3 regions of the Bacillus sp. NEB1478 genome follow, and region 3 is predicted to be linked to each of the others. Evidence: riboswitches for the same ligand, from Rfam matches in the RefSeq annotation. Region 3 holds a riboswitch; each other region holds the start of a gene.
The links. A riboswitch is a leader RNA that binds a small molecule or an ion and turns the genes downstream of it on or off. The one in region 3 is predicted to bind S-adenosylmethionine.
Positions count from the first base shown of each region.

Region 1: another riboswitch for S-adenosylmethionine. It lies ahead of mtnK (S-methyl-5-thioribose kinase); the one in region 3 lies ahead of RGB74_RS15425 (homoserine O-acetyltransferase MetX).
Region 2: another riboswitch for S-adenosylmethionine. It lies ahead of RGB74_RS04505 (alpha/beta hydrolase family protein); the one in region 3 lies ahead of RGB74_RS15425 (homoserine O-acetyltransferase MetX).

Region 1 is NZ_CP134049.1:2,441,725-2,452,710, forward strand. It holds gene RGB74_RS12105 (pyridoxal phosphate-dependent aminotransferase) at 1-934, opposite strand, end outside; gene RGB74_RS12110 (carbon-nitrogen family hydrolase) at 1,044-1,826, shown strand; SAM riboswitch class I at 1,940-2,111, shown strand; gene mtnK (S-methyl-5-thioribose kinase) at 2,195-3,412, shown strand; gene mtnA (S-methyl-5-thioribose-1-phosphate isomerase) at 3,416-4,474, shown strand; gene RGB74_RS12125 (sugar ABC transporter substrate-binding protein) at 4,471-5,598, shown strand; gene RGB74_RS12130 (sugar ABC transporter ATP-binding protein) at 5,595-7,103, shown strand; gene RGB74_RS12135 (ABC transporter permease) at 7,084-8,112, shown strand; gene RGB74_RS12140 (EAL domain-containing protein) at 8,139-10,986, opposite strand, start outside.
Region 2 is NZ_CP134049.1:953,550-964,535, forward strand. It holds gene RGB74_RS04495 (MFS transporter) at 1-163, shown strand, start outside; gene RGB74_RS04500 (phospholipase D-like domain-containing protein) at 713-2,167, shown strand; SAM riboswitch class I at 2,361-2,475, shown strand; gene RGB74_RS04505 (alpha/beta hydrolase family protein) at 2,627-3,442, shown strand; gene nfsA (oxygen-insensitive NADPH nitroreductase) at 3,562-4,308, shown strand; gene RGB74_RS04515 (DUF72 domain-containing protein) at 4,334-5,176, shown strand; gene RGB74_RS04520 (YunC family protein) at 5,791-6,093, opposite strand; gene RGB74_RS04525 (thymidylate synthase) at 6,225-7,019, shown strand; gene RGB74_RS04530 (dihydrofolate reductase) at 7,016-7,498, shown strand; gene yunB (sporulation protein YunB) at 7,556-8,419, shown strand; gene RGB74_RS04540 (M23 family metallopeptidase) at 8,794-9,795, opposite strand; gene lipA (lipoyl synthase) at 9,999-10,883, shown strand; gene RGB74_RS04550 (YhcN/YlaJ family sporulation lipoprotein) at 10,936-10,986, opposite strand, start outside.
Region 3 is NZ_CP134049.1:3,058,213-3,069,198, reverse strand. It holds gene RGB74_RS15435 (nitroreductase family protein) at 1-343, shown strand, start outside; gene RGB74_RS15430 (hypothetical protein) at 601-1,707, shown strand; SAM riboswitch class I at 1,887-2,001, shown strand; gene RGB74_RS15425 (homoserine O-acetyltransferase MetX) at 2,184-3,281, shown strand; gene RGB74_RS15420 (homoserine dehydrogenase) at 3,268-4,521, shown strand; gene RGB74_RS15415 (5'-nucleotidase, lipoprotein e(P4) family) at 4,756-5,595, opposite strand; gene RGB74_RS15410 (hypothetical protein) at 5,932-6,210, shown strand; gene RGB74_RS15405 (NUDIX hydrolase) at 6,438-6,893, shown strand; partial or broken gene RGB74_RS15400 (YjcZ family sporulation protein) at 7,122-7,202, opposite strand; gene RGB74_RS15395 (hypothetical protein) at 7,368-7,661, shown strand; gene RGB74_RS15390 (2'-5' RNA ligase family protein) at 7,665-8,198, shown strand; gene mscL (large conductance mechanosensitive channel protein MscL) at 8,340-8,801, shown strand; gene RGB74_RS15380 (isopenicillin N synthase family dioxygenase) at 8,948-9,907, opposite strand; gene RGB74_RS15375 (ATP-dependent DNA helicase) at 10,099-10,986, shown strand, end outside.

The DNA of each region.
Region 1 (10,986 bases), 620 kb from region 3:
TTAACCGCCCGATAAATGCATTTCGTCGCCTTTCGTAAGTTTGGACGAGTTCATCCACGCAGTCTTGTGGTCCATTTAAAGCAACTGCCGCTGCATGCTGAACAGCGCCAAAAAGACTAACGTAAAAATGATCTTGTAATAGATTGATTGACTCAATGACTTGTTCATTTCCGACCGCGAAACCAACACGCCACCCAGCCATATTGTATGTTTTAGATAATGTATATATTTCGATTCCTACATCCTTTGCACCATCAGCCTGAAGGAAACTTACTGGCTTTTGCCCGTCATATCCGATCGCACCATACGCAAAATCGTGGCAAACTAAAATATCGTGGTCTTTAGCGATCTTCACAGTTTCATCAAAAAATTCTTTTGTAGCAACACCTGCAGTCGGGTTGTTCGGATAGTTTAAAAACATGAGTTTCGCTTCATTCAGCACGCTTTCATCCAAGCTCTTATAGTCAGGAAGAAATTCATTTTCTTTTTTGAGTGGCATCGTTTCCATTCTTGCTCCTGCCATTGCAATGCCTGACCAGTAATCCGGGTAGCCTGGGTCAGGAACAAGTGCAACTTCATCAGCGTTCAAATAGCATTGAGAAAGTTCAACAAGTCCGACTTTGCCTCCAAAAAGAACAGCTACTTCTTTATCAGGGTCGAGATCAACATCATATTCCCGTTTATAAAAATCAACAGCGGCCTGCTTTAAAAACGGGTAGCCGCGAAAAGGGGAATACTTGTGATAACCCGAATGATCTGCCCCTTCTTTTAGTGCGTCAACAATATGATTTGGTGTAGGCAGATCTGGATTACCTTGTCCAAGATTGATAACATCATAACCTTGATCCACATAATCCGTTACTTTTTTTACGAGCTTAGCAAAAAATTGTTCCGGCAGCTTTCCCAAAACCTCTGCCTGTTCAAAACGTTTCACAGAATCACTTCCAGTCTAATTTGAATGTTCTTGAAATTCTAATGAGTTATGTTATACGCTTAAGGAAATTCTGTAAAGACTTTTTTTTACCATGGAGGGTTGTTATTCAATGAAAATTGCATGCATACAAGTGGATGTTCAATTTGGCAAACCGCAATTAAACTATGAACATATTGAAAAAAAGATACGTGAGACAGTACACCTTTATAAGCCAGATACAATTGTTCTTCCTGAGCTATGGGATACCGGTTATGATTTAACCAGATTAGATGTAATCAGCGATGATAACGGCGAAAAAGCCAAGAAGTTATTAAGCTCTCTTGCAAAAGAGTTTGCGGTCAACATAATTGGCGGCTCTGTTGCCATGAGAAACGAGCAATCCGTTTACAATACAATGATGAGCTTTAACCGAAATGGAGAGCATATTGGAACTTATTCAAAAGCCCACCTCATTACACTGATGGATGAAGAAAAATACATTTCAGCAGGAGATGCAACTGGTTTATTCAAGGTGGATGGCATTCTTTCGGCAGGGGTTATCTGCTACGATATCCGCTTTCCTGAATGGATTCGCAAACCTTTTTTAAATGGGGCAAAAGTACTTTTCGTTCCTGCACAATGGCCGATCCAGAGAGAGATTCATTGGCGGGCTTTGCTCATCGCGCGAGCCATTGAAAACCAATGTTATGTCATTGCTTGCAACCGTATAGGAAGTGATCCGAATAATACCTTTGCCGGGCAGTCGATGATTATAGATCCATGGGGTGAGATCGTTGCGGAAGCTTCAAAAACAGAGGAAGAAATTTTAGTTGCAGACCTTTCATCAACGCTCGTTGATGAAGTTCGCACAAAGGTTCCAGCATTAAATGACCGTCGTGTGGATTTGTATTAATTCGTAATCTTTTCCCAAAAATGTGGTTGACAACCTTTTATTATCGATGTAGTATAACGATTATGAATTGTGCGAATATTATTTCGCCTTGTACTTTTAATTGAATAACAGGTCTCTTATCAAGAGCAGGTGGAGGGATATGGCCCGATGAAACCCAGCAACCGACCGTAATTCCATTGTGAAATGGGGCGCCCGCAATTTAGGGGGAGCCGCTGAATGAATGAATTAAAGCGTATGGCACGGTGCTAATTCCAGCAGAACATTTTTGTTTTGCTAAGATAAGAGGCACGGGACTATACCTTTCCGAGCCTCTTTTCTTATATAGAAAAGGGGCTTTTTATATTTCAATATATAAGGGGGAAACGGAAATGAGTATCCAATTGGAGCGATCATACGAACCGTTAACTGAATTAAACGTGATAGAAGTCATTCGTGATTTAAATTATTTTCTACCTGAACACGAAAACGAATTAGTAGTAAATGAAATTGGCGATGGAAACTTAAATCTCGTGTTTCATATTAAACATCCTTCCACAAAAAAATCATTGATCGTAAAACAGGCATTGCCTTATGCAAAGGTTGTAGGAGAAAGCTGGCCTCTTACATTGGACAGAGCACGAATAGAAAGTGACGCTTTACGGGCAAAAGGTGAATCGGTTCCCCATCTTGTTCCTCAGGTGTATCACACAGATAGAACTCTAGCAGTGACTGTAATGGAGGATTTGTCCGACCATACGATATTAAGAAAAGCATTGATTGAAGGAAACACCTATTCGCAGCTAGCTGAAGATATCGGAACGTTTACAGCAAACACAGCATTTTATTCCAGTGATTTTTATCTTCATCCTTTTAAGAAAAAAGAACAAGTTGCTAAATTTATCAACCCCGAGCTTTGTAAGATCACAGAAGATCTCGTGTTTACAGATCCTTTCTTCGACCATGACACGAACGATTTTCCTAATGAACTTTCTACCAATGTCAAAAAGCTATGGAATGATAATGAACTTTTAAGAAACGTATCACAATTACGCTACTCTTTTTTAACCCGATCTGAAGTTCTGCTGCACGGTGATCTTCATACAGGCAGTATTTTTGTAACAGCAGATTCTACAAAAATTATCGATCCTGAATTTGCTTTCTACGGACCTGCCGGATTTGATTTAGGCCATTTTTTGGCAAATTTGGCACTGAACTATCTTTCACAAAACGCACATGCAAAAGAACCTTTTAACCGTGAAGCATTGCAAAATTATTTACTCGAAACGATTCAAAAAACTTGGGATACGTATGAAAAGACTTTCTCGGATTTATGGCATGAAAAAGCGGAAGGTCCCTTTTCAAAAACGAGTGGAGTATTAAAAGATTTCATTCGGCAAACATTCCAGGACAGTATAGGTTTTGCAGGATGCGAAATAATCAGACGGACGATCGGTCTTGCTCATGTAGCTGACTTAGACTCTATCGAAAACAAAGAAGTAGAACTGTTTTACAAAAAGAAAGCACTGGAGCTTGGCAGTCAGCTCATTAAGAAACGATCAAATTTCACATCGATTACTCAACTAACAGATTGGATCAGAGGTGCATAAGGAATGACAGTCACAGATAAATGGGTGGCTTCGGTTCGCTATCGAGGCAACCACCTCCTTTTATTAGATCAACAGCAGCTTCCACACAACACGGTTTACTTAAACGTAACCAGAATCGAGCATGTATGGGAAGCTATTTCAAAACTAAAAGTCCGCGGTGCCCCAGCAATTGGAATTGCGGCTGCATTCGGACTCACTCTTTGGAGTAATGCAGAAAAAGAAACGAACTTGAGTTTATTTTTAGAAAAACTGATTAAGCAGCGTGATTATCTTGCCTCTTCCCGTCCTACAGCTGTTAACCTTTTCTGGGCGATTGACCGTGTTACTTCTTCCGCTCAAAGTGCCCTATCTGTCGAGGACGCAAAAATACGAATCGAGCAGGAAGCCAAAAATATTCAAACAGAAGATGAAAATACATGCCGCAAGATCGGTGAATACGCACTATCTCTACTTCAGGACGGAGATTCAGTAATGACGATTTGCAATGCAGGTGCCATCGCAACAAGTAAGTACGGGACAGCACTTGCACCCTTTCATCTTGCAAAGGAAAAAGGATGGAATCTCAGTGTATATGCAAATGAAACGCGACCCGTCCTGCAAGGATCCCGGTTAACCGCTTGGGAACTTCAATCTAATGATATAGACGTGACTCTGATCACGGACAACATGGCAGCCCATACGCTGAAAACGAAGAATATTAAGGCTGTAATTGTAGGATGTGACCGTGTTGCCGCTAATGGAGATACTGCCAATAAAATCGGAACGTTCGGACTTGCGTTACAAGCTAAAGCGCTTAATATCCCTTTTTACGTCGCCTGCCCCCTCTCCACTTTAGATTTGGAAACAAAAAGCGGTGAAGAAATCCCGATCGAGGAGCGGCCAGAAGAAGAAGTCACTCACCTAAACGGTATCCGTATTGCACCAGAAGGAATCAAGGTTTTTAATCCGGCATTTGACGTCACTCCTGCTGATTACATATCAGCGATCATTACGGAAAAAGGTATCGTCGAAGGAAACTATATTCAGTCCCTATCAAAACTTAAGGAGGAGGAAACCAATTGAAATCATGGAAAGCACTGTCTGCCGGAATCGTGACTGCCTCTCTTCTTCTTACTGGCTGCACGAGTGAACAAGACGCAGTCGCTCAAAAAACAGAGACGAGAACGGTTAGCGCAGAGAAACCCACAAACAAATCAAAGGATGTATCATCCAAAGAAATTCCATCTCAGCTTCAGAAACCATTAAAGATTGCTTCTATTAATCAATTTTCAATCGGCACCTTCTCTTCTCAATACGTGAGCGGTGTTAAGAAACAAGTAGAAGAGTTCGGTGGTTCCGTTCAAGTATATAATGCGGACAACGATTTATCTAAAATGGCTGCGTATGTGGAAACCGCCATCAATCAACAAGTTGATGGAATCTTGATCGATCATGGCCGTGCCGATGCCATAGCTCCTAGTGTTAAAAAAGCAGTGGCAAAAGGAATTCCTGTTGTAGCTTTCGACAGTGATATTAACATCCCTGGAGTAACTGTCATCGATCAGGATGACTATAGCCTCGCTTGGAACTCACTGCGTACAATGGCTCAAGACTTAAATGGCAAGGGAAAGATTGTATATGTTTGGGTTGGTGGCTTTACGCCAATGGAACGGAGAAATGTGATGTATGAAGCATTTAAGAAGCGCTATCCAAATATTAAGGAAATCGCACGCTTTGGAAATGCAAGTCAGAATACAGCATTAGACACTCAATCACAAATGGAAGCTCTGTTACAAAAATATCCGAACAAAGGAGATATCGATGCTGTTTTTGCTCCATGGGATGAGTTTGCCAAAGGAGCGACAAGAGCTATTCAGCAGGCCGGTCGGAACGAAATAAAAGTATATGGCATCGACCTTAGCGATGAAGATCTTCAGCTGATGCAAGCTGACGGCAGCCCTTGGAAAGCAACCGCTGCCACAGACCCTGCTGATGTCGGAAAGATGCAGGTTCGTTTTCTTTATCAAAAAGTTGCAGGTGAAGAAACGCCGCAAGTATACAGTGTCCAGCCGCATTTAGTTAAAAAAGAGACACTTCCCGCTTCAAAAGTATCGATGAGCGAGATGGGCAAATACGTAGAGAGCTGGGGCAAATCTGATGTAGCGAAGTCCACTTGGATGAAAACATTAAAAGAGGCGAGTAAATGATGAGTGAACTTCATTTAAGTAAAATCACAAAATCATTCGGTGATCAGAACGTGTTAAAAGGAGTGGATTTCACTGTCAAAAGCGGCGAGGTCCATGCTCTCCTAGGAGCGAACGGTGCTGGCAAAAGTACGCTTATGAAAATTCTTTCCGGAGACTATGAAAAAAATGAAGGTACGATATTCTTAGACGGAATACAACAAAACTTTCAATCTCCTATTGATGCGAAAGAAGCCGGCATTGAAATGGTCGTACAGGAAGTGGATACAGCTCTCGTCTCTTCTTTAAGCGTTGCTGAAAACATAATGATGAACGCCATTATTAATGGCCCCTCCTTTTTTTCATGGAGACAGCGGAACAAAAAAGCTTCTGCACTTCTGCAGCGAGTCGGTCTGAAACTGGACCCTGCTATATCCGTCTCTCAATGTACTTTAGCGGAAAAACAATTAATATTAATTGCAAAAGCTCTGTCGCGTGACCTGTCTTTTATTATTCTTGACGAACCGACTGCTCCATTAAGTTTAAGAGAAGCCGAACGTTTATTTGATGTTCTGCGCGGGCTACAGCGTGACGGAGTTGGAATTATTTATATTTCTCACCGGCTACCGGAAGTGCTGGAACTCTCCAATCAAGTGACTGTTTTAAAAGATGGATACGTCTCTCTGCATAAAGAAACGGATTTATGCCAGAAGGAAGAAATCATATCTGCAATGCTCGGAAACGTCCTAGAAGAAATTTCAAACAAAGATGAGGCAAGAAACCATGGAGACACCATTTTTGAAGTAAAAGATTTCAGAGTTCCCTCTACAGGTGAAAGCGTTTCATTATCTGTAAAACAAGGAGAGGTCGTGGGAGTAGCAGGTCTTGTAGGTGCAGGCAAGACTGAGACCGCTAGAGCGCTCTTTGGAGCCGACCGTTCAATAGATCCTGTTTACGTTCATAACAAAAAATTAAGGTTAACGAGTACTGCAAAAGCAATTTCTGCAGGTATTTCTTTTATCCCAGAAGAGCGGAGAAAAGAAGGAATTTTAGTAGACTTTAATGTGATAGAAAACTTGACTCTCCCTGTTTTAAAACAGTTTACGAAATTCGGGCTCATTCAAAAAAAGAAAGAAAAAACTGAAGCTGAAAAGTGGATAAAAACGCTTGGAATCAAGACTCAATCCTCTTCTTCCCGCCTGAATCATCTAAGCGGCGGAAATCAGCAAAAAGCTTCTATCGGTAAATGGCTATTAAATGATGGTGAGATTTTTATTTTTGATGAGCCAACAAAAGGAATCGACGTCGGCGCTAAGCAAGATGTGTTTCAATGTATTCAAAATCTTGCTTTAAAAGGCAAAGGTATTCTTTATTTTACGAGTGAGATCAGTGAACTCCTTGCATTTTGTGATCGGATCCTCATAATGTTCGATGGAAAAATAGCCGGTGAACTAAGCAAAGAAGATGCAACAACAGATAAAATTATGTATTACGCGACAGGAGGTCACTATGGCACAGTACGTTCATGAAGAATCAGTTAAAAATACGAAACTGCCTTTTACTGATAAACTATTTCCTTTTTTATACCGTTATGGAACATTGCTCGTTATTTTATTAACGGTGATAACATTTAGTCTCATCAACGATAAGTTTTTGAGTTATCATAACTTCACAGATATATTACGCTCCATCTCCATTATCACCTTGCTTGCGATCGGGGTGACGATTTCACTCATCGTCGGCGGCTTTGATCTGTCTGTAGGCTCGACAGCAAGTCTTGCTACGGTTACAAGTGCTGCCGCTCTTGTTCTTTACCGTCAAGAAACGATTGTTGCCATTTTAATCCCGATCATAATCGGACTGCTCGTAGGATTATTAAATTCATTTTTCGTTGTGAAAGTACGATTGCCTGATCTTCTTGCCACACTTGCGGTGATGTACATTATTAATGGTCTGCACCTGACATTTACGAAGGGATTTTCCATCTATAACAATATGCCGTTAGCTGAAGGAGGAACTGCACCTGGTGTATTTCTGCCGTCATTCCTGTTTATAGGACAAGGTGAGATTTTCTCGGTTCCCTTCCCTGTTATCATTATGCTTGTGGCGGTTATTGTGGTTCATTTCATTTTGCAGCAAACGCGTTTTGGAAGACTTCTATATATTACTGGCGGAAATGAAGAAGCTGCGCGCCTTTCAGGTGTTCGTGTAAAGCGTTATAAAATGTATGCTTATCTTTTATCCTCCTTTTTCGCGACGCTTGCTGGTATCCTGCTAGCAGCCAGAATCGGAACCGGCCAAGTTTCGGCAGGTGCTCCCTTGTTGATGGACGGTGTTGCTGCTGCCTTTATCGGTTATTCTGTTTTTGGTGCCGGCAAGCCAAATGTGATCGGTACATTTGTTGGTGCCGTTTTGATCGGAATTTTGTTAAATGGTCTTACGATGCTGAATGTGCCGTATTACGCTCAAGATATTGTGAAAGGTTCTATTTTAATAGGAGCTCTCGCTTTTATGTACTACGAAAAGAAAAACGCTTAGGATAAAAAAAACAGCCCCTCCCTTAATCAGGATAGGCTGTTTTTTATGATGGAAGAAAATTTAAGAAAAACGTCAGCCTCGTTAGCCGGCATTGGTTTTGAGATGAAATACCCTTGAGCGTGATGGCACCCGTATTCTTTTAATAGTTTCAACTGCTCATATGTTTCTACACCTTCAGCAACGGTTGTTAAAGACAGCCCTTCGCACATCATGATGATTGCCTTAATAATTGCGGCATCACTTGAATTGAAGTAATCCTCACTTAAATGGCGGATAAAGCTCTGATCAATTTTTAACGAATCGACTGGCAGATCTTTGAGATAACTTAACGAACTATATCCCGTTCCAAAATCGTCGATTGATAGTTTCACGCCAAGTTCGCGAAGCTCTTCCATGATGCTGATGCTATATTCCACATTATGAATCATCGTACTCTCGGTAAGTTCAAGGTTCAGGCACTCTGCTGGTATACCGGTTAATTGCAGCACTTCTTTCACTTCGTATACAAAGGATAAACGCTGGAATTGCCTGCTGGATACATTTACAGAGATTGATAAATGAGCGGCACCTTCATCATGCCATTGTTTTAGCTGTTTACAAGATTCAAAGAGAACAAATCGTCCAATTTCATCGATCAGTCCTATTTCTTCTGCAAGAGGTATAAACTGCATAGGCGAAACAAGTCCTAGTTCTGGATGTTTCCACCGAATAAGAGCTTCAAATCCATTAATCTGTTCTGTTTTCATACAAATTTGCGGCTGGTAATATGGCACTAATTCACCTTTTTGAATGGCTTTGCGAAGGAAGCCTTCCAACCTTAACCGCTCCAGTGTAAAAGCGTTCATTTCCCCGGTAAAGAATTCTCGCTTTCCAAATCCTTTTTCTTTCGCTTTGTGTACAGCGATATCAGCATTTTTCAATAAAACATCTGTACTGATGCTGTCATCCGGATAAATACTGATCCCGATCGACGCACTCACTGTATACTCTTCTCCATCTAAATAAATCGGCATTTTTAACGCTTCTGTAATCCGTTCAGTCGTTTCAATAATTTCACCGGGCTTATTAAGCGACGGCAAAATGAGTGCAAATACATCTCCAGCGAACCGGCATAACAAATCGTGGTTTTTCGTAGCCTGTCTTAATTGCTTGCTGACATGTTTCAGCACTACATCACCAATGTGATGGCCAAGGCTTTCGTTTATGATTTTAAAACGATCCAGATCAATAAACATAACTGCAAGCTTTTGCTTATTATGATCGCTTTCTTCCAAAAGTTCGTGAAGCCTTTTTTCGAACAAACTGCGGTTTGGCAATCCGGTTAATGAATCATGGAACGCCAATCGTTCCATTTTTTCTTCTGCCTTTTTCTGCCACGTAATATTTTTTCCGATCCCGTAGATTCCCACAACTCTTTGATTTACAACGATCGGAATATTGGTTATGCTGCAAACGATATTTTTCCCATCTTTTTTTTGGATCGTTGTTACAAATGTTTGAGGCTTTTCATGTATGGCAAGCTTAAAGTGTTCAATAACCTGTTTGTGATTTTCCAGACAAACAAAATCTAATGCAAGTGAACGCATCAATTCTTCTTGTGAGTAGCCAAGCGTTTGCACAAGTGCAGGATTGACACTCGTAATGTAGCCCTTCAGATCCATTGAATAGATTAAATCAGGATTATGGTCAAATAAAGATTTATACCTTTGTTCACTTTCCAGGAGATTATCATTTAACTGCTGCATCTCTTCTGTACTTGTTTGAATTAAGTGCGATAATGCTAGCAGTTCATCGATCTCTTTTGATTTTTCAGGTTTCTTGGCGCTGAATTTTTTTTCTAAAGTCGCGTCAGCAGATTCACTTAAAATCAACAGAGTAAGTGCATGTGACAGCAGATGAACTTGTTTCCCATCATGAAAATATTCCCCATACGTAAAGAAACCTGTTGTAGGAACAAATTGTTCTATAGCAAAAAACTCTTCTTCTAGTGTGCTTTTTAAAAATCTTCTTCTTGCCATGCACGAATACATAAATATAGATTCAGCAGGTTTTTTTTGCAGATCCTTTGTCACAATATCTATCGAATTTAATAAGAGGCTTGCATCACGATACCCGATTTGCAACTGATTTCCTGTCTGAATATTTTGGTGGAACGAGTAATGATCTTCCTGTTCCGATGACTTAATAGACAAGGGGTGATAGCTTTTATCCTTCTTTTTGATCAGCGGATATTCAACCGCAGACTTTGGGAGGCTTTCGGCGATCTCTTTCCCCATATATTGAGCATATAATTCATAGATTGACATACCATCAATCTCTAATTCTCCCCGTTCAGATACGTCTGTAACAGTAAACACCTTACCTGCAGGTTTCCACTCTGTATATGACATCGTACTTATGTATAATTCTTCACTATCAATAGCAGCTGCTACAACACCTTTATCAAACACACCTTCTTCCGTAAAAAGGCAAATGTTTTTGAAAAGTCCATTATCGCCTGCATTTCCGCCTGATACGATTACTTCCGGTGCTACGGAATGAATACCCTGCAAAAAAGAAGAGCTTTCCATGTACATGCCGTTACCAAATATGAAAAGCAGCTTCGTTTTTTCATTAATGAAATTTTGTGCAAGCTGCTTTCCTAATTCTTCACTGTTGTTATTATCCAATAGTGGTATGTAAGAAGTTCGGGGGAAAGATTTTTCGAATACCGAAACAGAAATAACGGTCTCCTTTGTTGTCACACGGCCTTGCAAAACTTCCCCATCCGTTGTTACACCTATTATTTTGGCATCAGGCAAATGGATGGTTAGTTTTTCTCTTAATCTATTAATCCATCCCTTGTCGAGTCTTCCAGTGAAAACTTGCACTAAC
Region 2 (10,986 bases), 1.8 Mb from region 3:
TGTAAAAGAAACGGCAGGGCGGTCACTAAGAGGATCACTCCCAGCAGTTGAAGAGCCAAGTGAAATTAAAGAAGTACTGCAAAATCCAGATGAAGCTTTATGGTGGGAAGAAGAATTACAGATTGCTGATGGCGAAAAGAATAGCAGAAAGCAGTCTAGTTAAATTGATTTAAAGTTTAAAGACCAATTCTTTTAAAGGGAATTGTGTCTTTTTTTTTTGCACCTACCACTGTTTTAAGCGCGATGAAAATCATTCTAACTCACTGGTGTGGAGCTTTATTTTTCAGCCCAGCTTTTCATCCCGTGAAGGTTCCAAAAGCATTGAGTTAAAATTAAACGTCTAAGTAAACAGGGCTAGTACATGTGAAAGAACTTGATAGTCTTTTGACGTTTAGTATTAGAAAAAGATAGCACAAGCACTATATGAGACTGTTCCAATAGTGAGTAAAGAAGACACTTTGAGGCAGTCTCTTTACATATTGATCTGAACAAGTTTTACGGTATCGTTCTTTTATCCGATACACGAATCCAAATAAATCTACCAGGAAGCATCATAAAGCTCATTAGACACCAAAATACCTCACCAGGACATAATTGGTAAAAATAGAATTTTACAATAATAATACTTAATAATTACATTTGCCCCATAGATTGTTGCATAAAGAAATCGCTATGATATTCATGTTACATATTCTTGAAAGGTGGTAAATTTATGTCTCATAGCTTTTTGAAAAGAATTACTGTGCTTGTTTTTTCTATGGTGCTGGCATTTAATCTTGTACCGGACAATATGCAGAAAACAAACGCAGCAACCTATGATTCTGAAACGGTTTCCTTTGGACCAGGTCAAACCGTAAATCTTGTAGATGCATTAGTTTCAGAAATTGATAAAGCAACTTCCACTATTGATGGGGCATTTTATGAAATCCGCTATCAGCCATTTGTAGATGCTCTTATTCAAGCCAAGAATCGCGGCGTTGCCATTCGCATTGTTACAGATTCAGACTACCTTACTAACAGTTTTACCCAACAGCTTATTGATGCAGGGATCTCAGTAAAAGGAGATAACCGGTCTGCTCTGATGCATAACAAATATGCGATCATTGACGGAAAAGAAGTTTGGATGGGATCAACAAACGCCACAGATACATGTAATGCGAACAACTATAATAATACGATTCTATGGGACTCATCTTCACTTGCATCCATCTATAAAACAGATTTTGAGGAAATGTATGTATACAATCAGTTTACAAAAACGGCATCACCTTCAACTGTTAGCGAACAAAAAGTAACAGTTGCCACTTCCACAGCAAATATCCCGGTTGAAGTATATTTTGCACCGGAAGATAATCCGATTTCAGCTATTATCGATGTTGTTAATAATGCAAAATATAATGTTTACTTTGATTATTTCTCCTTCACAGATGATAACTTACGTACGGCATTAATCAATGCAAAGAACCGTGGAGTGAATGTAGAAGGGATCCTTGATCAAAGTCAATATGGAAGCAACGGCCCTTATGGAGAATTTGCCTATTTAGCAAAAGAGGGAATCCCGGTTAGTATTGCTGATAACCCATATAACGGAAAATTACACGACAAAGTTCTTATTGCAGATAAAGGATATACGAGTGCGGCAGTAGTCACAGGTTCATTTAACGCAAGTGCAAATGCAAATGATTCGAACAGCGAAAATTTGATGGTTATTCATGATAAGACGACAGCTGACAAATACTATAATGAATTTTTAAGAATTCGAGGTTCATATGGACGCGGAACGGTATCTATCGATAAGAGCACTGTTGCAGCCGGAAGCAATCAAACGGTTAATGTAACGTTAAAAGCACCTTCAACATATCCGATACAAAAAGTTGATATAATGGCTCCACCGAAATGGCCGGATCCAACAGCGTCTACGGTAACGGCTGTAAAGAGTGATGGGACGAACGTTTCAAGCCAATTAAAATTTTCAGGAAATTATGTATATATTGATACTGCTAACTTGTTAGGAAACCAGAGCATTACGTTTACTTTTTCAAACTGGACTGCTCCAACCATAGCTGGAGATTATACATGGTATACCCAAACAGTTGCCAGCTCTGCAGCCGATCTTTATGATTACTTGCCTGTAAATTATCAGGCGGCTTCTCTAATTGTTCAGTAAAACACTCAAAAATTATCATGTAAGCTGGATAGCATAAAGGCTATCCAGTTTTATTTTTTTGTGCTCAAACGTCATATTTAATCCATATGCCCAATGATATTCAGTATAAAGTTAATTTTAAATTATATATTATTAAATCCGAGTTGACATATAGAATTAATTGACTTAAAATTAACCATAATTTAAAAAGTAACTCTTATTAAGAGCAGGCAGAGGGAATTAGCCCAATGAAGCCCGGCAACCATCAATATAAATATGTTTATATTGAAACGGTGCTAAATCTAACAGCAAAGGCTGAGAGATGAGAGAATATACGGAATTAAAAGTGATCAGCCGTGTTCTCTTATGAACATGGCTTTTTTGTATTGGAAAAGGAGTGGATTTTCTGACTTCCAAGGATGATCAACTCTATCCATTAACAGAGCTATGTTTTAAAAAAGGAGAAAGGAGTTTTGTTCCATGCAAAAGCAGGATTGTTTGAGTTGGAGAGGAAAGGAACTGGCACTCACCATTCATTACCCGTCACGGAGAATTGAAGATCGTATATATCCTTTAGTTATTATTTGCCATGGCTTTACAAGTACCCGAATCGGTGTCGATCGCTTATTCGTTAAAGCTGCACAAAAATTTGAAAACCTTGGTTTTGTTGTAATTCGATTTGATTATGCAGGTTGTGGTGAAAGTGATGGGGATTATGGCGAAAATGAATTTGCCGATTTTATTGATCAGACAAAGGCAGTTATTTCTTATGGCAGTAAACTGAAGGCGATTGATTCCAATCAAATCTCATTAATCGGTCATAGTTTAGGCGGGGCTGTGGCAGCCTGTACCGCGGCTGCCGACCAACGGATCAAGAATGCTGTTTTGTGGTCCGCAGTAGGTAATCCATTCGAGGATATTACCCGAATCGTCGGTTTTAACAACCACCATTCTCAAAGGAAAGTAATTATTGATCACCTAGGATACGCTATTACCGATAAATTCATTTCATCTTTAAGGCATTTTTCGCCGATAACAATCTGGAACCCATTTAAAGGTAACGTCCTTTTTGTCCATGGAACTGCCGACGATACCATTTCGCCTGACTATTGCACCTTATATTATCAGCAAGCTAAACAGCGCCCGCATGGAAGAAGTGATATGACATTAATTGAAGGGGGAAATCATACATTTTCTTCGATTCAGCAATTTAATGAGCTTATTTCAGAGACCTCTCAATGGCTTTTAAAGCATGTGACAATAGATCATCATTATCTCCTGAAAAAAAGTATGTAGAGATACTATTGTCTAAAAAAGGGGAATAGTAAAAGCGAATCCGAGTTTCTGCGGTTCGCTTTTTTACATAAGAAAAGGATATAATGCAATCAATCTATTTACATAAAGGAGCTGCTGACATGAACAAAGTTATACAAACCATTTTAGCTCATAAATCCGTCCGAAAATTTAAGTCGGAAATAGTAAGTGATGAAATCGTTACAACACTCGTAGAATGTGCTCAGGCAGCATCTACGTCGAGCTATCAGCAAGTTTATACGATTATAGGTGTAGAAGACTCAGAGAAAAAAAGAAAGCTTGCAGAGCTGGCAGGGAATCAATCGTATGTTGCTGATAACGGCTATTTCTTTGTTTTTTGTCTAGATTACAACCGCCATTTGCTTGCGTCTGAAATGATGGAAACAAATGTGCAAGACACGGTTGAATCGACAGAAGGATTTATCGTAGGTACTATAGATGTTGCACTTGCGGCTCAAAACCTTGCCATTGCAGCTGAATCATTAGGTTTGGGTATTGTTTATATTGGTGGAATACGAAATAATTTAAAAGAAGTATCCGAACTTCTCGATTGTCCTGATTATGTACTTCCGCTGTTCGGGATGGCCGTCGGCTACCCAGATGCTGAGCCGGGGAAAAAGCCTCGGATGCCTATAGAAGGCGTATTCCATAAGGATAGCTATCAGAAGAAAGAAGATTCGTTAACTTATTTGAATCAATATGAAAAAGAGTCCGCTGACTATTATACGAAACGTACTGGCGGCAAGCGTATTGAAGGCTGGGTAAGTCAGATGGCCGCAAGTATGACTTCACCAAAACGGACTTATATGAAAGAGTTTGTACGGTCGAAAGGATTGAATAAAAGATAAGAGAGGACAGGCGGGTGAGGATCATATGATTAAAATTGGGGTAACTGGCTGGGGAGATCATGATTCGCTATATCCGGATGGTACGCCAGCAAAAGATAAACTTGCCGTCTACAGCGGTCATTTTCCAGTGGTAGAAGTCGATTCATCCTTTTATGCAGTACAACCGATAAAAAACTATGAAAAATGGGTTTCAGCCACACCTAAAGATTTTTCATTTGTCGTAAAAGCTTATCAAGGCATGACTGGACATTCCCGTGGAAAGATCCCTTTTGATTCTGTAAAAAAGATGTTTGAGGCGTTCATACAATCCATTCAGCCTGTTATCTCATCCGGGAAGTTAGAGATGGTTCTATTTCAATATCCGCCCTGGTTTGACTGTAAAAAAGAGAACGTCCAGATGCTCCGTTTTACGAAAGAAATGATGGGCGATATACCCGCAGCACTTGAATTCCGGAATCAGTCATGGTTTACGGATGATTTGGAAGAAAAAACGCTTCAGTTCATTGATGAAGCGGGGTGGATTCATACAGTGTGCGATGAGCCGCAAGCAGGCAAAGGATCGATTCCGATTGTAATGCATACATCCGAAGACAAAACATTAATCCGCTTGCATGGCCGAAACGTTTATGGCTGGGAGAACAGAGGACAGCCAAATTGGAGAGAGGTTCGGTATTTGTACCGGTATAATCAAGCTGAATTATTGGATTGGAAGCAACGGATCGAAAATTTAGCTGAAGAGACGAGGGACTTAACGATCCTGTTTAATAATAATTCAGGCGGAGATGCTGCCGATAATGCAAAGCAGATGATCGAGATGCTAAATATTCAATATGACTTCTTAGCACCGAGACAATTAGATTTGTTTTAACAGAATTTCTTCCTAATATTACAAATTGGTTTCAAAAGTCTCTATCCGATTTAATTTTTCAAATGACTTGATATACTTATAAAGTGCACTGGATGAAGAAAGTGGGGATACATTTGGATTTAAAAAAGTTAGTTCAAATGATGTACTACTTGCAGATTGCCTTTGTCGTCAGCGGTCTTTATTTGCTATTTGTCTACATAGTAACGAACAACTCCAAAAGGATCCAAATACTCACACTTGTATTATGTATTAACTTAATCTCCCTAAAAGTCATGAGGGACCGATTTAAAGCATAAAAAGTAGACGACTCAAAGGATAAATGAACCTCTTAGAGTCGTTTTTTTGTTATTTTGAAGCCTTTTTTACGGCATTTTATTGTAAAAACAAGATAAATCCTTTAGTCTGGCCAAAAACTTGTTGTTTTTGATCTTAAGAAGAAATCATTTTTATTTAATTCCACGGTAATCTCCAATATATATCCACGTTAATTTCGATAATTCCATGTAACTCACAAATATTCGATTTTTCGACAAAAAGAATGACCCAAACGATTTATGGATCTTTTCTTGGGTCATCATCTTATTTTTTTACACTTATCTAGTGTCAGCCATTCTTTAAAGCATCTTTAAAAGTGCTTTTCTCCCTTGCATACCAACCTCTATACCTCTTGCTTGCGCTTCGTACGTTATGGACTCAAGCGGTGCATCAAGAAGCTGTTCAATCGTACGTACTCCTACTGCACGGCCTGCAATGATTTTACGGTCAGCCAGCTTGTCATTCAATAAAGCGACATCTAAAGCTCCACACATAATGTATCCATTTTCATTAAAAACAGCCATGAAATTAGTTTTTGGTAAACGAAGGGTGACAGCGGTAAATGGATGTCCTTCTATGAAGATCGGGTTCATCTCTAACATGCTTCCACTCCTTTCTCCTTACTATTTTTATGTGTGAATTAGAAAAAAGTGTTAGGTATTGGCGTCAATTTTGTGACGAAATCATAAGCTTTCTATGATAGGATTAAAGAAAGACAAGGGGGCGAAATCATATGAAACAATACTTAAATTTTCTTCAAGATATTTTACATAACGGAACGAAAAAAGAAGATCGGACAGGCACTGGAACGGTATCTGTTTTTGGTCGGCAAATGAGGTTTAACTTAGAAGAAGGTTTCCCGCTTGTAACGACAAAAAAGCTTCACTTAAAATCAATCATTCATGAATTGCTTTGGTTTTTAAAAGGTGACACAAATATTGCCTACCTAAAAGAAAATAACGTAAGAATTTGGGACGAGTGGGCAGACGAAGAAGGCAACCTGGGTCCAGTCTATGGACATCAATGGCGTTCTTGGTCAAATCCTGATGGAGAAACAATCGACCAGATCACAAACGTAATCCATGATATTAAAACAAATCCTGATTCGAGAAGACTGATAGTTTCAGCATGGAATCCTGCTGATGTGCCGAAAATGGCTTTGCCGCCATGTCATCTTCTATTTCAGTTTTATGTAGCGGATGGAAAGTTATCTTGCCAGCTGTATCAGCGGTCAGCAGATAGTTTTCTAGGTGTTCCGTTCAATATCGCATCATATGCGTTATTAACGATGATGATCGCACAAGTTACAGGCCTGAAACCAGGCGATTTTGTTCATACGGTTGGAGATGCACATATATATAACAACCATATTGAACAAGTAGAATTGCAGTTATCACGTGAACCGAAACCACTCGCAAAAATGAAGCTGAATCCAAGCGTGACAAGTATATTTGATTTTACTTATGACGATTTTGAACTTGTTGATTATGATGCGCATCCTCACATAAAAGGGGCGGTGAGTGTATGATATCTTTCGTAGTCGCGATGGATGAAAACCGTGCAATCGGAAAAGACAATGACCTGCCTTGGTATTTGCCAAATGATTTAAAATACTTTAAAAAAGTAACGATGGGCAAACCAATTGTCATGGGACGCAAAACGTATGAGTCGATTGGCAAACCGCTTCCGGGCCGAGAGAACATTGTTGTAACAAGAGATAAGCAATATCAAGCAGAAGGTACTACCGTTGTTCATTCTGTAAATGAGGTTTTGCAAATTGATGCTGAAGAAATTTGTGTAATCGGTGGGGCGGAATTGTTTAAACTGTTTTTGCCGAAAGCCGATCGTCTATATATTACGGAGATTCACGAAACATTTGAAGCCGATACGTTCTTCCCGCCGCTTAATGAGAGCGAGTGGCAAGAGGTTTCCCGTGAATCTGGAACGGTCGATGAGAAAAACAAATATCCTCACGATTTTGTGGTATTAGAAAAAATTAAGTCGTAAAAGTTTGAATGAGCCCCCCTCTTGTCTGCATATATGTAGATAAAGGGGGTTTGCCTTTTGCTGAAACGACGGAAAATGAAACTCCGAAAAGGTCCGCTTCCATTTCGGTTTGTTATATTAATCTCATTCACCCTTTTTGTATTTATCACACTGCAAGGGCTATGGCTTGTCAATAAAGGAATCGAGCCGACGTTGATGTATGTAGCACAAAGGAAAACAGAGGAAATCGCTTCATTAGCCATCAATGAGGCCATCCTGAATAAAGTATTCGATTCTACAGATATGAAGGATATTTTAATTTCTAAAGAAGACAACGAGGGTAACATCGTTTTTGCGGGAGTAAATCAAAAAGTCGTCAACAGTGTTCAAAACCAAGCGGCAATTGTCGTCCAAGAGTTTTTAAAAGAAATAGAAGAAGGACATATACCTGACAGCATTGAGCCTGAAAAATTAGGTTTAGCAAAGAACTATACAAATCAGCCTGGTGTCATTATGGAAATTCCGTTAGGGCAAGCTACAAACAATTCATTGCTCGCTAACCTAGGACCGAAAATTCCAATTAAATTTACAATCGTTGGTGACGTAAATACAGATATTGAAGAAAAGATTGAAACAGTGGGGATTAATAATACTTGGATCTCTATTAATATTATCGTAACTGTAAAAGCCAAAGTAGTTATTCCATTCGCAACGGAAACGGCTACAGTTACCCGTCCAATACAGATCATGGGACAATTCATTCCTGGTGAAGTTCCTATTTACTATAATCAATCTGGTGACCCTATTCAGCCTGCACTCCCAATTGATCCGGACATAAAAGACAAAAAGGAAGCCGAAAAAAAGACTAAGAAATCAGATAAAAACGCAGAAAAAGAAGAGGCGAGTGCAGATCACGAGTCATCCGAACCATCTGAAGAATAAAATCCTAAACCAAATGAATTTTCAAGTGTCTGGCAGTATAGCAGGCACTTTTTCTTATGCTTTTAAAGTGTAATTAGCAGATAAAAAAGAGGTGGCTGATATGTATACGAGTCCAATTAAGATGATTGTTATCAGAATGGTCAATCTTTGGGGCGGGTTCCCGTAAATATTGCAAACATATTTCCTTTTCTAGAAAAAATATACGAAAAAAGCTGGTTCAGCAAAAAAACGAATCAGCTTTTATATGTTTTTAAAGATATACGACCGTCATGCGGAAAATGCGAGCGCTATGCGGAAAATATGCGCACCATACTGAAAATACGCACGGCATACAAAAAAGCAAGCAGTCAATTCAGCTGCTTGCTTCCTTCATTTTATCTTCTTCTAGCACTAATTCTGTCTTGACGTTCCCAAGCTTTTAAATAAGGATAAGGATCAAATGCCCATTCTGTAATGCCATTATCCCGATACATACCAAAATGAAGGTGAGGCGGGAATTTTCCTGAAGTGCCGGGCGGTCCATAACCTGAACTCCCTACGTATCCAACCACCATTCCTGGTTCTACAATTGACCCTTTTTCAATTTCTTTATTGAAACTGCTCAGATGAGCGTAATAATGATACACATTATTGATATCGCGAATTCCAATACGCCAGCCGCCAAATCGGTTCCAGCCCTTTATTTCAACGATACCGAAGGATGCTGCTTTTACAGGAACACCATAGTCTGCAAAAATGTCAGTTCCTTCATGTATACGCAGTCCGCCATAACCGCGACGGTCTCCCCACGTGTTTCGGTAGCTATAATTTGATCGTAATGGGACAACGAAACTGTGCTTATCAAGGGAAACTGTACCATACGTTTTATAAATTTTTGCATTTTCCATAATAATGTCTACTGCTTTATCTCTTTGGTAATAACTCCAAAGACCAATCCGAAAATTTTCGATATCGTGACCATGTTTTTGAACAATTTCTGCAAAAGTAAACAGCATGTCCTCATCATTGTTCCGGTCGGCGATGCCATCATTATTTCCGTCTCTTCCAATACCGCCAAACATCGAAATACGATCAGGGTTCGTATCATCCATCTTTGGGTTCAGGGGACCCGACCATTGAATCGGTGAAAAATAAATACCGACTAAACCTTTTCTAGCTGGTATATCTCTGCGCGCTTTCCTGACACTTCTTTCATATTGGTCAACGCCAGCAAAGTAATACCAAGGAATAAGCGTAACGGACTCCATTTTTTTATAGAGGCTGAGCCTTCCAACGTCTTCTTTTGTATATCGCTCGGCTGCCTCAGCTGTTCTTTCAGGAAGAAAAGTTATAAGAAAGGCGGCCAGAGTGAGGAACAGGATTGAAAATTTCCTCATACGTTCCAATCCACTCCTTTCTATCATTTATCTTTAGTTTGTTAAACTTCATGAAAAACATGAAGGAAAAATGTTGGAAAAAAACTCTGTTTGGAGTTTTAGCGGCGGTATGGTAGAGTATTGATGGGTGTAGAATGTTTAGAACCCACTCAACTTGATTGAAAAACAATGAATATTCAGCGATAAAATTTGGGGTGATTATTTTGGCTAAGAAGGAAGAATATTTACGTAAACCGGAATGGTTAAAAATAAAATTAAATACGAACGACAATTATAAAGAATTAAAAAAAATGATGCGCGAAAAGAAGCTACATACTGTATGTGAAGAAGCAAAATGTCCCAATATCCACGAATGCTGGGCTGTTCGTAAGACAGCAACTTTCATGATTTTAGGGGATATTTGTACACGTGCGTGCCGTTTTTGTGCGGTTAAAACGGGATTGCCTACTGAGCTAGATCTTCAAGAACCTGAACGTGTTGCTGAATCTGTTGAACAAATGGGATTAAAGCACGTCGTGATAACAGCGGTTGCACGTGATGATCTTAAAGATGGAGGAGCTCATGTTTTTGCTGAAACGGTAAGACAAGTTAGAGCTCGTAATCCGTTCTGTTCGATCGAAGTATTGCCTTCAGATATGCTTGGTGACTTCGACGCTTTGAAAACGTTGATGGATGCAAAACCAGACATCATGAACCACAATATTGAGACAGTAAAAAGACTATCTCCAAGAGTTCGTGCTCGTGCTACGTATGAAAGAACTATGGAATTCTTACGCCGTGCAAAAGAAATGAATGCGAATATCCCTACAAAATCCAGTCTGATGATCGGGCTAGGTGAAACGTGGGAAGAAATTATTGAAACAATGGATGACCTTCGTGCAAATAATGTTGATATCATGACGATCGGCCAATATTTGCAGCCAACGAAAAAGCATTTAAAAGTTCAAAAATACTACACACCTGAAGAATTTAAAGAATTACGTGATATTGCCTTCAGCAAAGGCTTCAAACATTGTGAATCAGGCCCGTTAGTTCGCTCTTCCTATCATGCAGACGAGCAAGTAAACGCAGCTGCGCAAAATAGCTAAAATACAAAAAGGTCTGGACCAAAAGCTAATGTACTTTTGAGCCAGGCCTTTATTACTTTCCGGTCATTTCATCTCTCATATTGTTTGTTTCACCGTTCATTTC
Region 3 (10,986 bases):
TGCTCCAGTCTTAATCATTTGCTTAGCAACACCTTATGAGTCGAAGTTCCGTGAAAAAATCTTTGATCCTATTGAATTAGCAGAGGAGTCTGTGTGGGAAGAAGAAGGTATTAAGAGCAGCTGTCTAGCGATACAGAATCTTATGTTAGCCGCGCATGCACGAGGCCTTGGTACTTGTCCGATGACTGGTCCTGTACTACTTGCTCAAGATGCCATTCGACAATATTTAGAGATTCCTGCTCAAAAACAGATCAACATGGTAATTTCACTCGGTCACCCGCAAGACCAGCCAAAAAAGCTCGCACGTAAAGCGGTAGAAGAAATTGTGACGTATGTAGATTAATAAAACTGGCTTTAACAGGGAGTCTGGGACCTGTAAAAGCCGGTTTTTGTTTTTGAAGAGATACGAGCGCGATGCAGAAAATACGAGCGCGATTCGAAGAATACGAGCGAAACCTGGAATAACCGATCAATTTGATTTTTAACTTGTACCATTCTGCCTTCATTCACCTCAACAAATAAGAAAAAAGGATTTTTTTCGACATATACCGAATTTATCTTTATAGCAAAAGTATATTGAATAAAGAAAGAGGATTCTTTATGAAAGAAACATTAGACTTAATAGACTTTGCCCTGCAAAAAAGTGGATTAGATCCACTTAAAGATCCGACTCAGGTTCAATACTTGGGTGAGGGCGCATGGCATCAAGCATATCTCGTTCAACTGCGGGTTGGGGAAGCTGTTGTTGTAAGGTTTCCAAAAGCGGTAGCATACGGGAAGAAGGTAGAATTTGACGAGACGGCATGTCTGGCAGAATATGAAGGAACGAAAGCGTATTATAAACTGGCAAATAGCGTTAAACCAGGTATTTGTCCTGAATTTTTTCAATATTATGTTGGTAAGAATAAAACGTTTACTGTTGAATCGTATGCTGGAAAACCGATTAAGCTTGAAAACTTTACGTTCATGGAAGCATTCCAGACGGGTGCAGAAATGGGTGAATTTTTCCGATACATGAACATGGCACAGCACGGGTTAAAAGGCTTCGGATACTTAAGATGGAATGGTACAAATATTGAAGGACAGTTCCAGTCGAGTGTTACAGAGTTCATGAAAGAAGAGAATAAAGAGTACTTAAACGACTTTAAAGGGTTTATCCTAAATTATGATCGGCATGTTCATCCAGCAGCAATGATTCAACTTGAGGAATGCATGAGAAACAGGAATCTTGATGAATCTCAAATTGTATTTACGAACCAGGATACTTCTCCTGAGAATATATTGCTTCACGGTGATGGAAGAGTATGTCTAATCGACCCAGTACCGCTTTTGTACAGTGGAGATTCGTTAGCAGGTAATTTTATAAACAATTATCATACACTTTATGCAACTTTCTTTAATTCACCACGTTACGCAAAACATCAGTTCGATCGATTTGAGGAAAAGCTGCAAACTATAGTTGATGGTTTTATGGAAGGCTATTGCAATGGTGATGCTGATGTAAAGAAACGGGTGAAACAAGAGGAGTTTATCAAACTGACAAGCTTGACCGCTTTTCAATTCAAGGTATTGCACAGTGATATGACGTTAGAACAAAAAATTCGTTACGGCGAAAAAGAGGCGATTGCAAACAGAATCCCTGTACTTGTTAAAAGAATTGAAGAGTTTCAGTGGAATTTAGATAGAAGCGGAACAAAATTGGCATAACCAGCATATTACATTCATAATCTAAATTTAATCGTTCGTGCAATGATAATGAGACTTTTGAATGACTTTTAAGATTTTTCTAAAAACGGTTGACTTTCGAAAATGAGATGCCTATAATCCTATTCAAGAACAAAATAAACATCTTCACATTATTGTGGTAAACCATATAAAATGAATATCTCTTATCCAGAGAGGCGGAGGGACTAGGCCCTATGAAGCCCGGCAACCAACAGACCACAACGGTTTGGAAAGGTGCCAATTCCTACAGATCATATTTGGTCTGAAAGATAAGAGGAGGACATCAAACCCTCTTCTTAGGAAGGGGGTTTTTTATTTTTCCCTCTTCTCAATACTTCAACATTACTTCCTAGCCTAAACCTTATTCCTGCTTTTATACCGATTTACATTCCATGATTAAATCACCTAAAGGAGAGATTCGATGACTAAACAAATTTTCCGAAGAGAGCTGAGAGCCCATGACCTATAAAAACTTGATTGAGCCAGCGCGAGAAGCCGGTAAGGTTATGTTAGGGGAGTTTACGTTAGAATCCGGTCAATTAATAACAGACTTAGAATTAGCTTTTGAAAAGGTGGGGAATTCTAGAGGTCCTGTGATTCTGCTTTGTCATGCACTTACTGGAAATCAAGATGCATATGGCACAGAAGAGGATCCTGGCTGGTGGAGAGGTCTCATCGGACCTGACAGCTATATTGATACTAATCTTTATCAAGTTATAACATTTAATGTGCTTGGCGGCTGCAGCGGCTCAACAGGCCCTGCTTCGATAAATGCCGGAACAGGCAGACCTTATCAAGACAGTTTTCCTTTCATAACGGTTAGAGACATGGTCCGTGCAGAGAGGTATGCGCTCGAAGGATTAGGAATTCCGAGATTGTCTGCTGTAATTGGAGGATCGTTAGGAGGCATGCAAGCCTTGGAATGGGCTGTTCAGTTTCCTTATCTAATTGAAAAAGTGTTCGTTCTTGCAGCAACTCCTCATTTAAATGATTACGGAATTGCGTTTAACCGATTGGCGATCCATGCGATTGAAAATGATCCAGTGTACAAAAGCGGAAACCGTGAAGAAGGGGAACGATTAATTGGATTGGAAATTGCGAGAATGGCGGGACTTTTAACTTATCGTCAGCCAAAGCTTTTTAACGATCGATTTCAGCGTACAATCCGGGATGGGGATGCAGAAGGCAAGTCTTTTTACCAAGTAGAATCCTATATGACATATCAGGGGGAGAAGCTTACCACTCGTTTTGATGTAGATAGTTATTTGACTCTTCTGTATGCGATGAATGCACACGATATTGGCGATAAACTAGGCGGATGGAAAAGGGCAGCTTCTCAAATTCAGGCAGAAGTTCACGCATTCGGTTATACAGGAGACCTCATTTATCCTCCAGAAGAAATTGAGGAGTTCGTAAAACAAACACGATACGGAACGTTCTATTCGATTGAAACCGATTTTGGACATGATGGTTTTTTAGTAGAGTTTGATAAATGGGGTCCTTATATAAAAGCGGCCTTATCACAGGAGAGTGGGTTGAAATATGGCACCTATTAAAGCAGCTTTGCTTGGTTTCGGTACAGTTGGGCAAGGAGTTTATGAAGCACTAAAAACACACAAGAGGCAGCTGGAATCTGTATTTGGGAACGAAGTCGTGATCGAGGCTATCCTCGTGAAGGATGGTTCGAAAAAAAGAGATGTGGATCCTGATGTACTTGTTACGACAGACTTTGATGCGATCTTAAGAATTCCTGATCTGCAGATAGTTTTTGAAGCGATCGTGGGTGAAGAGCCGGGGTTCACGTATTTAAGAAAAGCGATTGCGCTAGGCTGCCACATCATCACAGCGAATAAAGTGATGTTTGCCAAACACGGCAGAACACTGCTGTCGAAGGCGGATGAGGAGGGTGTTGGAATCGGTTTTGAAGCTACAACAGCTGGTGGAACACCAATCATTCGCAGTATTTCACAGCTGCTGCAAGTAAATGAAATACACTCGATTGAAGCTATCTTGAACGGTACTTCTAATTATATTTTAACGACAATTCGTGAAAAAGGATTGCCATTTCTAGAGGTCTTAAAGACGGCTCAGGAACTCGGATATGCAGAAGCAGATCCTGTAAACGACGTAGAAGGCTATGATGCTTTTTATAAGCTGATGATTCTAAGTGAACTTTCTTTCGGGAACGCTCCAAACTGGAATGATGTTGAGAGGCAGGGCATAACAGAGGTCGCACAGGAACATATTGAATTGTTCAGCCGATGGGGTTATAGGATCAAACACTTAGCACGGATCCGAAAAGAGGGTGAACAGCTTAGTGCATCTGTAAAACCCGTTTTGGTAGACACTGATCATTCCTTATACGGTATCGAAGGGGTGCAAAATGCAGTGATGGTGGAAACAAGTCTCGCCGGAAAAGTAACGATACAAGGTGCTGGAGCTGGAAAACTTCCAACGGCAAGTGCCATGGTAGAAGACTTAACCTTTGTGCTGCAGCCTAAGCCTGTAAACTTAAAACTATTTACGCAGGACGTGGAACAAAGAGCAATTGCTAGTGTCCAAGAATCTCAGCAAGCTCTCGTTGTGATTGGAAAAGACCCGTTATCAGCAGATCTGGCCTCTTTTGATGCAGTCATTGTTAAGCAGGAAGAATCAGCAGGTCTCATCTATCGTTTGATTCATTGCTCAAGTGAAGCTGCTCTTGCCTTGAAATGTGATACTTCTCTTCATATTTATGAAGTTGCGTGTGATCAGCTTGAGAAGGTTGACGATCTAAGTGAGGTCGTGAATTTTTAATAATGATATCTCTGGTGTCATACCAACTGTTTAATAAAGAAGCCGCAGAGTGGACCCTGCGGTTTTTTTGTAGATATCTTTTCGGAATGAAGATTACATACAAAAAGGCTGTATTCACACACTCAAATTTCAATATTCGCACGCAGCACGATTTCAAAGGTTCCCCAGAGTTCAAATGCATAAAAAAGAAGCCAAAACCGCAGTTTTGGCACCTTCTTAAACCATTGTTATTATTTATTTCATTGGAATTAATGCGTTGTAGCGGTCTGCAGCTTTTTGGTCATCTGTTTTACTAAAATCATAGTTATAAATCGCGCCTTCCCAATCTCCATACATTGGGTTTGGTAATTGAATATACTTTGAACCTAGTTCACTCGCAATCTGATCTACATTAGCAAAACGTTTTTTTAAGTCTGCTTTATAAAAAATATCAGATAGATCATTGGCATTATCACCAATAAGCATGACGATTTTATTAGTCTTAGAGATTTCGTCCTGACGGATGCCTTTTTGAGAAGTTGTTGTTTTTAATAAAACATGTTTGTCGTCTACGTTAGGCAAACCGTGAAGATTTAAGTTTTTCATCGTATCTTCTTTTTCTGAAACAGTACGGTTGGAAACATAGAAAATTTCCACTCCTAATTTATCAGCCGCTAGTAAGAAATCTTTTGATCCTGGAATAAGTTCTGCTTTAGCCATGTGAATCCATTCAGACCAGCCAGCAGGATATGCTGCATTGTTTTTAATTGCCCATGCAGTATGAGGAGAATTATCTAAAACGGTTTCATCAATATCTAATACGACAGCAGGACGAATCTGGTTCTTCTTGAGTTGGATCGTACCATTCTTAACCTTATAATCTTGCATTGCCATTTCCTGAAGCTCTTCAGCAGCTTGATTGTAAGTTTGAATCTGCAAAGCTTTGTTTTCTGCTGATGTTTGGAACCAGTTTGTAGCCATAACGGTTTGTTCTTGACTGCTTTTTTCAAGATCTGCTTTCGTTACACCTACACCCGTTAACGAACCAAGTCCGAACGTACCCGCGAGTGCGACAACGGCAAATGATTTTTTCATGATAATCTCCCCTATGTAATTTTTTTAGAAGGCAGCTGAACACTTTACCCCTATATTAATAAAATATCTTTCATTGTAAATAGTTTCAATATTTTCTTTAATTTGAATGATAAAAATATATATTTAATAACATTTATTAACATATGATGGGATTAATGGTTGAAAAGGATGAATAAGGAAATGTTATTTTAAAATTTTTTCTCCTGTTAATTTAAGTAGCCTGTCCATATATTATAAGGATGGCTAATAACAAAATTTTCACATTTTAATCCCGTTAAAAGAAATAAAGTATTATAATTTCTTTGTGATGATTAAACATAAACGGAGGAAATGATGATGAGTACAGTCTCAAACGAGTACAATATGGGAGATTTCAGAATAGTTGTGCGTGAAACGAAAGAAGGCACTAAAACAGCACGATTAAGTTCAGGATTTCACGGAGGCATTCTTGAAGTGGAAAAAGAAAAAGAAGGTATCCGCATTAAAGAAATGGAAGTAGGAAGTGCTCATATTACACCTGAACATTTAGCAATGCTATTGTATTTATCGGGTGTTTCAACAGAAGTAGTGGATGAAATAAAGAAAATTGAAGAAAACTTTCGTACAAAGGCATAATAAAAGAAAGAAAAGGCTCAAAAGAAGTGGTAAGACTATCTTTTGAGTCTTTTTTTGATATTAGAGTAAATTACGACGCGCCATCAGGAAAAAACCTTTTCGAATCTGCCTTCTACGTCAAATGAATTAATGATTTATTCAAGCTCATTCTATGTAAAATAAATGAAAATGATAGATAAATAGAGAATATAACCGATACATGATAAAAAGATTAAGGAGCTGCCTTAATGAATCATCCAAAACATATTGTTTCAGTTTCTGCTCTTGTTCAAAATGATCAAGGAGAAACGCTTTTATTAAAAACACATTTTAGACCGGATACTTGGGAGATGCCTGGTGGCCAAGTGGAAGAAGGGGAGCCTTTAGAAGAAGCGGTTTGCCGTGAAGTTTTGGAAGAGACAGGGATTGAAATAGAACTGGTCGGGGTTACAGGTGTCTATTACAATACAACAAGACACGTTTTAACGATCATATATAAAGCGAAATACATAACAGGAACGATTGTCATACAGCCTGAAGAAGTACAAGATGCAAGATTTATAGCGATCGATGAGCATAATATTTCAGACTGGATAACAAGACCCCATTCGAGATCTAGGACCCTGCATGCAATGGCGAATAAAGAAACGATAAAAAGTGAGTCTTGGAAAATGGATCCTTACGAGTTGATCAGCTGTACGTAATATTTCTTTACAACATTTTAAAAGCCTGCTCTCATCAGAGGCAGGCTTCTTCTCTCTCTGTTCTCTCTCTAATCTGTCTTTATCACTGTTTTTCATACGAGTGGTTGATAAAAGCAAAAGGTTTAACGCGTTTGGAAGATTGCTTATTTCTTTCCATTAGCACCAGCCGTAACCACCGCCATAACCGCCGCCATAACCGCCGCAGTAACCGCCGTCATAACCACCGCACCAACAAGCACCAACAATGATTAACAAGATAAATAGTACTACGATTAAAGCAAAGCTATTACCGTGTGACTTAAATCCCATTTACCCCACCTCCTTCTTTACATAGACAATTTATTAAAGGTACAAGTTTAAGGTTTGGGCGAGATTAGCCCATTTTTCACGGACAAAGTTTGATTGTAGTAAATACAAATATCTTTTACTAATTTTTACAATTAGATATAATTACACAAAAAAGAGGGGATTTAGTTGGCCGATTTTATTCGATCTTTAGATATGGCGATTGTCGGTATATTTACCTTGGTATTTCCGATCATGAGTATTCTGGCAGGTATGATAGGCGGTTTGTTCAAACTGAAGAGCTGGAAAACCACACTCATTGTCATTCTCTTCTTCTTAATGATTTTTATTTATTATTCATGGCTTATTTATTCAAAACATTTTTTGTTAAATGGTCCTTATATTTATTTGATTTATTATGGCATTTTAGCGTTTGGAGCTAATCAGCTTGTTTTGACTATAAAAGTAAGGAAGAAGGTATAAAACATGTACGCAATCGTTGCAAATTTAGATCAAGGATCTGATGATAAGATTTGTGGGTGGAGGGAGAAACTGAAGGAAGCATCTGTCTCACAATATGAAATGAAGCCCCATGTGACGCTTGCGACTCATGAAGAGTTAGATGTTAAGACATTTCAGGACAAAATGAACAAATACTTTCAACGTGAACGATCAATCCCTTTGTTCTATCCGTCGCTCGGAATGTTTCTGAACAGCGGTACGTTGTTTCTAGCGCCGACTAAGGATAGGGTTTTAACAGAATTTCATAACCGCTATCACGACCATTTTAAAGAATGGGTTAACCCCAAATCATTATATGCGCCAGGACAATGGGTTCCGCATTGCACGATTGCAAGCCATTTATCACATGAGAACTTAGTGAAAGCCTTTGATTGTTGCGCAGAATGGATCGAGCCATTTCACGGACAACTCGTCAGTATCTCTTTATTAGAAACACATTTTGAAAATGGGGAATGTGTAGAAGTAAAATACCTTCATACAGTGAATTTATCAAAATGATGATTAGAGCTGACAGGAGAAATTATCTGTCAGCTTTTGTGTTTTAAAGACAAGTCTTTCACAAATGTTTACAGCTGACGTTTTAAAAAATTTGATGTATGGTAATACCTATGAATAGAGAAAGAGAAAGGAATATGATACATGTGGAATGAGTTTAAAACATTTATTATGCGCGGCAATGTTATTGACCTTGCGATCGGGGTCATTATCGGTTCGGCTTTCAGTAAGATTGTTACGTCTCTAGTTGATGATGTTATTATGCCGCCGATCGGACTTTTGCTCGGGAAAGTTGATTTTGCTAATCTGTATATTAATCTTGGGAATAAATCGTATTCTTCTTTAGCAGATGCACAAAAAGCTGGAGCGCCAACTCTTAATTACGGTCTGTTTATTAATCAGATCATTAACTTTTTACTCATTGCGGCCGTCATTTTTATCGTTGTTAAACAAATTAATCGTTTTAAGAAAAAGGAAGAAGTTAAAGAACCGGATACAAAGGAATGTAAATATTGTTTATCTGTTATTCCATTACGTGCTGTAAAGTGTCAAAGTTGTACAGCTAATTTAAATGAAGACGACTCAGTGAATCAGCCATCTTATTAAAGGATGGCTGATATTTTTTTCAAAAAAGGCTCAGTTAAACATCGTTGTTGAAATTGTTCAAAGGATTATCAACACTATCAATTAACTGAACTTCAAAAAAAAAGCTGAGCCAAAAGAGAAAACTTTGGACCAGCAGATATTATTGCTTATTTTTTGATTAGACCGATTTCAACAAGGCGCTCATATAGGAAGTCACCAGCAGTGATCGGCGGATACTTTTCAGGATTGTCCTCAGATATACAAGTTGGGATTGTTTCTAATAAGCTGTTCGGGTAAGGATGAACAAAGAATGGCATTGAATAGCGAGATGTATTCGCACCTTCCGGATTGACTACACGGTGTGTAGTCGCTGGAATTACTTCATTTGTAATTCGTGACAACATGTCTCCAGCATCAACGATGATCTGTCCTTTTTCAGCTTTTACAGGAACCCATTCTCCTTCACGAGTTAGAAGCTCTAAACCTGAAGCAGTAGATTCTACTAATAGAGTGATCAAGTTAATATCTTCATGTTCTCCAGCGCGGATTGCGCCTTTATCCATAGTTTCATCAAGCGGCGGGTAGTGAATCGCACGAAGAATGCTGTTTCCGTCTTGAATCATATCTGCAAAAAAGCGAGGGCGAAGATCCATTTGAATCGCCAGTGCTTCAAGCATGTTGCGGGCTACTCTTTCTAATTCGCGATAAAAGTTTAATGCATTTTGACGAAGTTCAGGCAGTTCTTCCGGCCAAACGTTTGCAGCATAATCACTTGAAAGCGGGTGGCCAACAGGCAATTCTTGTCCAACATGGAAGAATTCTTTTAGATCTCCAACTTTACGGTTTTTAGCATGTTCTTTACCGAAACCCGTATAGCCGCGAGCTCCTCCTTCAACACCTTCATGCTTTTGTTTAATCTCTGTTTCAAGGCTGAAATATTTTTCCCAAAGCTCATAGTTTTTCTCAATTAATTGAGTGTTAACGCCGTGACCTTCAAGGATGATGAATCCTGTTTCTTTTAATCCAGCTTCAAACTGAACACCGAATTCTTTACGCTGTTCAGATGTACCATGTGTAAAATTCTTTAGGTTTAATGTTTTCACTAGTGAATTAGTTAATGTAGACATATTAATGTCCTCCTAAACTTTTATGAAATCGCTTTCAAACATTTAAAATTTTATCATAAAAGCATTGAATAGCAATAACTATTTTTTGTTAAACGTTATCAGACGAAGATATTCAAAGCTTAAGAACATCAATATTATGGTACGATTAAGCTATTATATTAATGGCTGGGCGATCGGGGCAGGTGAAAGTATTGACTCAATCTATCAAAATTTCTGTCAGGACACTAGTAGAATATGTATATCGGTCAGGAAGCATCGAGTCGGGATTCAGAACGGCAACATCCTTAACAGAGGGAACAAAGGCTCATCAGAATATACAAAAAACGTATGGTGAATTAGATGCTGCTGAAGTGTTTTTGCAGACTCAATATGAATATGAAGGAATAAATTATAATGTGGAAGGCCGTTGTGATGGACTGCTTTTTCATGATGAAACATTCACGATCGATGAAATAAAATCAACAGCAAAGCCATTAGCTGATATTTATCGTGACTCTTATCCGGTTCACTGGGCACAGGCAAAATGCTATGCATATATGTTTATGAAAAAAGAAGAAAAGACAGAAATGACGGTCCAGCTTACATATGTACAGGTCGAGTCTGGTGAACAGAAACGTTTTCAAGAGGTTTATACGAGGGATGAATTAGAGATATTCATGCTCGATCTCGTGAAAAACTATGCAACATACGCACAGCTGAGAATGTCTAATCAGCTAAAGCGAAATGAAACAATACAGGATCTGTCTTTTCCTTTTAATCAATATAGAAACGGACAGCGGAAATTTGCAGGCGCAGTTTATAAGTCGATACTGGAAAGAAAAACGCTGTTTGCAAATGCACCGACAGGTACGGGGAAAACGATATCGACCTTATTTCCTGCAATTAAAGCAATCGGTGAAAAGGCAGCAGAGAAGATTTTCTACTTAACAGCGAAAACACTGAACCGCAAAAATGCCGAAGAAGCGTTAGTGATGATGAAGGAAAAAGGGCTGTTTTTTCAAAGTGTTACGATTACGGCGAAAGACAAAGTTTGTTTAAAGGACGAAACGCGATGTGATTCTTCTTATTGCGAGTTTGCG